Regions from separate parts of the Streptomyces sp. NPDC088157 genome, predicted to be linked through region 1. Evidence: riboswitches for the same ligand, from Rfam matches in the RefSeq annotation. Region 1 holds a riboswitch; the other holds the start of a gene.
The links. A riboswitch is a leader RNA that binds a small molecule or an ion and turns the genes downstream of it on or off. The one in region 1 is predicted to bind glycine.
Positions count from the first base shown of each region.

Region 2: another riboswitch for glycine. It lies ahead of gcvT (glycine cleavage system aminomethyltransferase GcvT); the one in region 1 lies ahead of gcvP (aminomethyl-transferring glycine dehydrogenase).

Region 1 is NZ_JBIUSU010000013.1:179,370-183,521, forward strand. Features, by position in the region: gene gcvP (aminomethyl-transferring glycine dehydrogenase) at 1-2,269, opposite strand, end outside; glycine riboswitch at 2,452-2,548, opposite strand; gene ACIPFH_RS39460 (PRC-barrel domain-containing protein) at 2,661-3,032, shown strand; gene ACIPFH_RS39465 (DNA polymerase IV) at 3,592-4,152, opposite strand, start outside.
Region 2 is NZ_JBIUSU010000002.1:312,909-317,060, reverse strand. Features, by position in the region: gene gcvH (glycine cleavage system protein GcvH) at 1-216, opposite strand, end outside; gene gcvT (glycine cleavage system aminomethyltransferase GcvT) at 335-1,477, opposite strand; glycine riboswitch at 1,676-1,776, opposite strand; gene ACIPFH_RS07765 (AAA family ATPase) at 1,953-2,636, shown strand; gene ACIPFH_RS07760 (enhanced serine sensitivity protein SseB) at 2,715-3,521, shown strand; gene ACIPFH_RS07755 (enhanced serine sensitivity protein SseB C-terminal domain-containing protein) at 3,681-4,152, shown strand, end outside.

The DNA of each region.
Region 1 (4,152 bases):
GGGCGGCGGAGATCGGTCCCACTCCGGTCTCCGGCCCGGCGGCGGGCTGGAGCGGGTGGTTCGGCAGGTAGGGCGCCAGGTGCGACCGTACGGCGACGGGTCCGACACCCGGGCCGCCGCCCCCGTGAGGGATGCAGAACGTCTTGTGCAGGTTCAGGTGCGAGACGTCCCCGCCGAAGTGCCCCGGCTTGGCGAGCCCGACGAGCGCATTGAGGTTGGCGCCGTCGACGTACACCTGCCCGCCCGCCTCGTGCACCTGCGCGCAGATGTCGGCGACGTGCTCCTCGAACACTCCGTGCGTCGACGGATAGGTGATCATCAGCACCGCGAGCTCGTCACGGTAGCGCTCGATCTTCGCCCGCAGGTCCTCGACGTCGATCTCGCCGTCCTCGGCGGTCTTGACGACGACGACCTTCATGCCCGCCATCACGGCACTGGCCGCGTTCGTGCCGTGCGCGGAGGACGGGATGAGGCACACGGTCCGCTGCTCGTCCCCGTTGCCCCGGTGGTATCCACGGACGGCGAGCAGCCCGGCCAGCTCGCCCTGCGAGCCGGCGTTCGGCTGGAGCGACACCCTGTCGTACCCGGTGACCTCCGCGAGCCGCTCCTCCAACTCACGGATGAGCGTCAGGTAGCCCTGCGCCTGCTCGGCCGGCGCGAAGGGGTGCAACTGCCCGAACTCGGGCCAGGTGACCGGCTCCATCTCGGTGGTCGCGTTGAGCTTCATGGTGCAGGAGCCCAGCGGGATCATGCCCCGGTCCAGCGCGTAGTCCCGGTCGGCCAGCCTGCGCAGATAGCGCAGCATCGCGGTCTCGGAGCGGTGCTGGTGGAACACGGGGTGCGTGAGGATCGCGTCGGACCGCAGCAGCCCTTCGGGCAGCGTCTCCTCGGTGGACGCGTCGAGCGACTCGATGTCGCCGTCCACCCCGAAGGCGGCCCAGACGGCGGCCACCTGGGCCCGCGCGGTGGTCTCGTCGCAGGCGATCGACACGTGGTCGGCGTCGACGAGGTACAGGTTGACCCCGTGCTCCCGCGCGGCGGCGAGGACCTCGGAGGCCTTGGCCGGCACCCGCACGGTCAGCGTGTCGAAGTACGACCCGTGCACGACCTCGACGCCGCCGGCCTCGAGCCCGGCGGCCAGGATCGAGGCGTACCGGTGCGTACGCCTGGCGATCGCGCGCAGTCCGTCGGGGCCGTGGTAGACGGCGTACATCCCCGCCATCACCGCCAGCAGCACCTGCGCCGTGCAAATGTTGCTGGTGGCCTTCTCGCGCCGGATGTGCTGCTCACGCGTCTGCAGCGCGAGCCGGTAGGCCCGGTGTCCGTCGGCGTCCACGGACACGCCGACCAGCCGCCCGGGCAGGCTGCGCGCGAACTGCTCGCGGACGGCCATGTAACCGGCGTGCGGCCCGCCGAAACCCATCGGCACGCCGAACCGCTGCGTCGTACCGACCGCGATGTCCGCCCCCAGCTCGCCCGGCGACTTCAGCAGCGTCAACGCGAGCAGATCGGCGGCGACGGTGACGAGCGCGCCGAGCCCGTGCGCCTGGTCGACGATCGCCTTGAGGTCGCGTACGGCACCGGAAGCGCCGGGGTACTGGACGAGCACGCCGTTGATCTCCCGCGCGGCGATCTCCGCCGGAATACCGTCGCTCAGATCGGCGACGACGATCTCCACGCCCGTCGGCTCGGCGCGGGTCTCGATCACGGCGATGGTCTGCGGCAGCGCGTCGGCGTCGATGAGGAAGAGGCCCTTCTTGTTCTTCCCCATGCGCCGGGACAGTGCCATCGCCTCGGCGGCGGCCGTGCCCTCGTCGAGCAGCGACGCGCCGGACGTCGGCAGCCCGGTCAGGTCCGCGACCATGGTCTGGAAGTTCAGCAGCGCCTCGAGCCGGCCCTGCGAGATCTCCGGCTGGTACGGCGTATAGGCCGTGTACCAGGCGGGGTTCTCCATGACGTTGCGCAGGATGACGGGCGGCGTGAACGTGCCGTAGTAGCCGAGTCCGATCATCGGGTCGAGGACCTGGTTGCGGTCGGCCAGCGAGCGCAGTTCGGCCAGCACCTCGGCCTCGGTCCGGGCGCCCGGGAGATCCAGCGCGTCGGCGTTCTTGATGACGTCCGGGACCGCGGCGGCGGTGAGCTCGTCGAGCGAGCCGTAGCCGACCTGCGCGAGCATCTTGGCCCGCGCCTCATGGTCGGGCCCGATGTGGCGCTGTTCGAAGGGGATTCCCTGCTCGAGCTCGGCGAGCGGAATGCGATGGGCGGTCATTACGGAGGCCTCCTGGTCTGACACGACCTTCGAGGGTCACCACTGTGGGTACCCGGACGGCCTCCCCCTCTGTCATCTCAACCTGAGAGCTTCACCGGCCGTCCGAGGACGCCCGGCTTTCACCGTCGGTGAGAGCGGGAACCGTCGACGCCGTCGGCACCCGCCCTGCTTTCCAGAGTGACCTCGTCCGTGCGGTACGTGAGCCTGAGAGATTCCGGGGAGGATTTGCTCCTTCGGCGCCCTCCGATGATGTCCGGAGGACTCTCCCGCGCGGTGTCAGCAGCCGTTGTCAGACTACCAGCGGGGTCAACGGGACTCGCTCGAGTGGCCGCCCATCCCAATGTGCTCTTTTGTAGTGCTTACGGATGAGTTGCGACCAAGTGGAGGGCCCGTGCAGACCGACATCGATCCGCGCAACCTGATCGGCCGCAAGGCGTTCGACCGCAACGGCACCAAGATCGGCACCGTCGACGAGGTCTACCTGGACGACGCCACCGGCGTACCGGAGTGGGCGGCCATACGCACCGGTCTGTTCTCCCGCGACGCCTTCGTCCCCCTCGAGCCCAGCCGACTGGTCGAGGGCACCCTGCGCATCCCCTTCGAGCGGGCCTTGATCAAGGACGCTCCCGACTTCGGCGTCGGCCGTCACCTCTCCCCGGAACAGGAACTCCAGCTCTACCACCACTACGGCCTGGACCTGGGCACCCCTCCCCCGCTCCCCGACCACGACTTCGGCCGGCTGGCGGGCACCGACGACAGCTGAGCCCCTCGGACACAGGCCCGTATCAACGCTCCGAGAATCCCGGCAGGGTCGTACAACGGCCGGGCTCCGTCCGTGACGACTCTGCGCGTGCCGGCGTCGACGGGATCGGTCCGCGCCCAGTGGGCGGAACCGACGCCCACCTCGACCTCCAGACCGGAGCCGGTGAGACACCGCCACGCAATAAGGGGCCCCTGGACCCGGATCGCCTCCCCCAGGGCCGGCTCACGCGTCCACACGTCGTCCTCGGCGTACCTGGCAGGGGTGGTCGACAACACCACGAGGTCCAGGTCGGGGCCGGGACGCGCGGCCCCACGCGCAGAGGCACCGACGAGAAGCAGCCCCACCACGTCACTCCGGTTCGCGGCCCACCGGGTCACCCGGTCCACCGCCCGCCGCATCTCGGCTCCCCGCTCCGGCGACACCCCCGCCGGCTCCGCGAACCGACCTCCGTGCAGTTCCATACAGTTCCTCATCCGTCACCGGCGTCCCCTCGCGGGAACACCACCGCTCCGACTCACCCCGCACTTCGAACCACTTCACTCTGTGTAACTGATCCGCCTCACAGAGAGTTCCCGAACTCCACTGCCGGTGATTCCGCTTCCGGGCCGAGCGGTCCGGGCGCTCCCCCGGAATGCGCCCCGCCGCCGTCATCCGGCCTCCGCCGCACCAGCGGCAACGGCTCCGCCGGCTCGAGCCCCGGATCGTCGGTGCGGAAGGTCCGTACCCGTCCCGGCTCCGACTCCGGCGTCTCGAACCGCACGGTGACCCGGCCCAGCCCGCTCCCCTGCACCCATCCGTGACCGAGCTCGGCATGCCGGACGTCGTTCCCCGGGCGCCACTGGTGCTCGACCGGAACCGGTACCTCGACGACGGGTTCATCCACGACTTCCTCCTCGGGCCCGTCCGCCCGGCCCTCCGCGGCCTGCGCGAACAGATCTTCCTGTGTGAAGTCCGCCAGCCCGCTGACCCCCACCCCGAGCAGTCGCACGCCACCCGTCGTGTCCACGGAGTCCAGCAGCCGGGCCGCCGCCTCCCGGATCACGGCCGGGTCGTCGGTGGGCCCGCGCAGGGTCTCGGAGCGGGTGAGCGTGGAGAAGTCGTACCGCCGCACCTTCAGCAC
Region 2 (4,152 bases), on a different contig from region 1:
CGGCGCGTACAGCTCACTGACCGACTTGGTCGACTCCAGCTCGCCGCAGGTCTCGCCCGCGGTCACCGTGTCACCGACCTCCGGGAGCTGGACGAAGACCACGTCGCCGAGCGCGTTGGCCGCGTGCTCCGTGATGCCGACCGTCGAGACGCCGTCCTCGGCGACCGACAGCCACTCGTGCTCCTTGCTGTAGCGCAGCTGCTGGGGGTTGCTCATGGCCTGAATTCTCCTGTACGCGGGGGAGTGCTGGTGAATGGGGGACTGCTGGAGGCGCGCGTGAACAGCGGAAATGTGCGCAGGGTCACGCGCGTGCGGGCGTCGACGCGCCCAGTGTCTACTTCCGGCGCTTGTAGAACGGCAGCGCCACGACCTCGTACGGCTCGTGGCTGCCCCGGATGTCCACGCCGACACCGGCCGTTCCGGGCGCCGCGTGGGCGGCGTCGACGTACGCCATCGCGATCGGCCTGCCGAGGGTGGGGGAAGGGGCGCCGGAGGTGACCTCGCCGATCACCTCGCCGCCGGCGACGACCGCGTACCCGGCACGCGGCACCCGGCGGCCCTCGGCGACCAGGCCGACGAGGACGCGCGGGGGCTGCTCGGCGGCCCGCCCGGCGGCCGCCTCCAGCGCCGTACGGCCGACGAAGTCGCCGTCCTTGTCGAACTTCACCACCCGGCCGAGTCCCGCGTCGAAGGGGGTGAGGGAGGTGCTCAGCTCGTGCCCGTACAGCGGCATGCCCGCTTCCAGGCGCAGGGTGTCCCGGCAGGACAGGCCGCAGGGGACCAGGCCGGCGCCCTCGCCGGCCTTGGTCAGCGACTGCCACAGCTCGACGGCGTGCTCCGGCCGCACGAACAGCTCGAAGCCGTCCTCGCCGGTGTAGCCGGTGCGCGCGATCAGCGCGGGGACGCCGGCGACGGTGCCGGGCAGGCCGGCGTAGTACTTCAGGCCGTCGAGGTCGGCGTCGGTGAGGGCCGCGAGGATGCCGGGGGACTCGGGGCCCTGCACGGCGATCAGCGCGTAGGCGTCGCGGTCGTCGCGGACCTCGGCGTCGAAGTCCCCGGCGCGCTCGGTCAGCGCGTCCAGCACGACCTGCGCGTTCGAGGCGTTGGCCACCACCATGAACTCGGTCTCGGCCAACCGGTAGACGATCAGGTCGTCCAGGATGCCGCCGTCCGCCCGGCAGATCATCGTGTAGCGGGCGCGGCCTGCCTTGACCGCCCCGATGTTGCCCACCAGGGCGAAGTCGAGGAGGGCGGCGGCCTGCGGGCCGGCGACGGTGATCTCGCCCATGTGCGAGAGGTCGAAGAGCCCGGCCCGGGTGCGGACGGCGTGGTGCTCGTCGCGCTCGGAGCCGTAGCGCAGCGGCATGTCCCAGCCGGCGAAGTCGGTCATCGTGGCGCCGAGCGCACGATGCACGGCGTCGAGGGCGGTGTGGCGCTGCTCGGCGGGCGGGACGGATGCGGGGTCGGTACTGCTCATCGGGCGTTCGTCTCCCAAGGCGACGGGATCCCCCCGTGCGAGCGACGCAGGGCATGCGGGCACGGGGGAAGGCGAGGTCGTTCCTCCCCATCTGTCATCGGAACCTGAGAGGTTCGCCATGACGCCCGCGACGGGATCGCTCATGACTTGCACCTTGGGTGGGGCCACTGGAGACAGCGGCCCGCTTTTCAGATGTGCCTCGCCCGCGCGGTAACGGGGGCCTGAGAGATTCAAGGGAGGGACTTGCTCCTTCGGCGCCCCAGCGAAGCTGCTGCTGAGGACTCTCCCGCGCGGATTCAAACGGCCGGTATGCAGTTGGCGCGGCCATCATTGCACGGCTCCCCCCGATCCCGGCAGGCCGCATCTGTAACCGGCCTGTGTCGGTACGCGTACGAAAACACTGGACAGAGCGCATTACCTTCTCTTTACGCTCGATGGGGATGGGACCACCTGACCCCAGGGGAGGACGATCACGGTGAACAGGACGACCACGGCGAGGTCCAGGGCATTCGCGACCGGCTCGGGAATCGCGCTGCCCGCGCAGCCCGGCGCCCCGGCCCGGGGGGCGTGCGGCGCGCGGCCGGCGCCCGTCGTCCGCGACCTGCGCGAGCGGGCCGGCCGCAGCCCGCACGGCCTGCTCTTCGGCCCCCGTGACCTGGTGGTGGTCACCGGCCTGCCCGGCAGCGGCAAGTCCACGCTCATGCGGCGGACCGTCCAGGGCCTGCGCGTCGACTCCCAGGACACCCGGGACCGCTGGGACGCCCGCGCCCCCCGCTTCCTGCCCTACGGCCTCTACCGCCCCCTCGTCCGCCTCGCCCACTACGCCGGACTGCGCGCCGCTCTAAGCAGCGGCGCGGGCGTCGTCGTGCACGACTGCGGTACGCAGGCCTGGGTGCGGGACTGGCTGGCCCGCGAGGCCCGCCGCCGCGGCGGCACCCTCCACCTGCTGCTGCTGGACGTCGGCGCCGACACGGCGCTGGAGGGGCAGCGCGAGCGCGGCCGGGGCGTCTCCCGGTACGCGTTCCTGCGCCACCGTCACGCCGCCGCCCGGCTGGTGCGCTCGGTGGAGAAGGGCCGGCTGCCCGACGGCTGCGGCTCGGCGGTGCTGCTGGACCGCGAGGCGGCCGACGCGCTGCGCCGCATCGGATTCACGGGCTGAGGGCTCGGGTGCCGCCCCCGGCACCCGCTAGCCTTTCAGCCACACCAGAGTGAGCGGTTCTCAGCAGGCGGTAGGCAGATGGATTTCCCCCCGGCGAACTTCCCGACGGACTTCTCCGCGGACTTTCCGGCGCAGGCGCACCACCATCCGCACGGCGGATGGCCCGGCAACGAGCTGGAGGAGGTGCTCTCCGTCTCCCTCGGCATGCCGGGAGCCGGCGGCCGGATCGTCGAGGTGCTCGGGCGCAGCTTCGTCTGGGTGCCGCTGCCCGGGGGCGGCGGCCCGCACAGCGGCCCCCTGGACCTGCCCACGATGGAGCTCGGCGGCCAGGTCTACGTGCCGGTCTTCAGCTCCGAGGAACAGTTCCGGCAGGTCGTCGGCGCGCACATGTCGTACACGATCGCGCCGGCCGTGGAGTTCGCCCGGGGGCTGCCCCCGCAGGTGGGCATCCTGGTGAACCCGGACGGGGTGGTCGGCGTCCCGTTGCCCCCGCCCGCCGTGGCCGAGCTCTGCCGGGCGGGCCGCACCCCGCTGGACGGCGCCGCCGCCGGCGGCCGGGTCCGGCTGTACGAGCCCGACTGGCAGGACGACCCGATGGACTTCCTGGCCGCGGCCTCGGCGGAGTTCGAGGCCACGGGCGTGATCCGCACGGCCCGCCGCTGCCTGGCCGCCATTGAGACGGCGGACCCGGTGATGTTCGTGGGCGTGGAACTCTCCCAGTGGGAGGGCGACCTGCGCGCCCTTCCCCTGGAGGCCCTGGGCAGGGCTCTGACCAGGGCGGACGCGCCCTGGCCGGTCAACCTGGTGCTCCTGGACGTGGCCCAGGACCCGGTGGGCGACTGGATGCGGGAAAGGGTCCGCCCCTTCTACACAAGGGACCAGTGAACCCACCCGGGGGGCGTGGGGCCGGGTTCCTCCGCGGCCCCGCCGCGGGCGCGACGGGCCACGACGGATCCGCACCCGCCAACGCACCACGACCCCCGACGCCTTGGGCGCTTAAGCTGGACTCCGACGCGGGGCAACAGAAATGAAGGGGCGGTACAGGTGAGCGCCAGCGGCATCGCGACCGGTCAGGTCGAGCACATGCTGCGCCAGGTCACGCCCGGGCGCTACGACGCCTACGAGGCGCTCCTGCGCGCGCTCGCGACCCCCTCCTCCGGACAGGTCTGGATGCTGCTGTGGCACGGCCAGGCCGGCTCCCCGGACGCCCAGTACGGAAACATGGAGGTCGACGGGCACGGCTACGCCCCCTGCGTCACCTCCGCCCAGGAGCTCAGCGCGAGCGGCTGGAACAGGTCGTACGAGGTGGTCGACGGACTGGACGTGGCCCGCACCCTCTACCCCGACCACTACGGCCTCTGGCTGAACCCGCACGCCCCCGGTGGCGGCGTCGGCATCCCGTGGCTGGATCTGCGCCGCATCGCCACCGGGCTGGAGCGCCAGCCCGCGGGGCCGCTGCGGCTGTCCGAGCCCGGCATCGAGATCCCGCAGTTCTACGCCCTGCTCGCCCAGAACG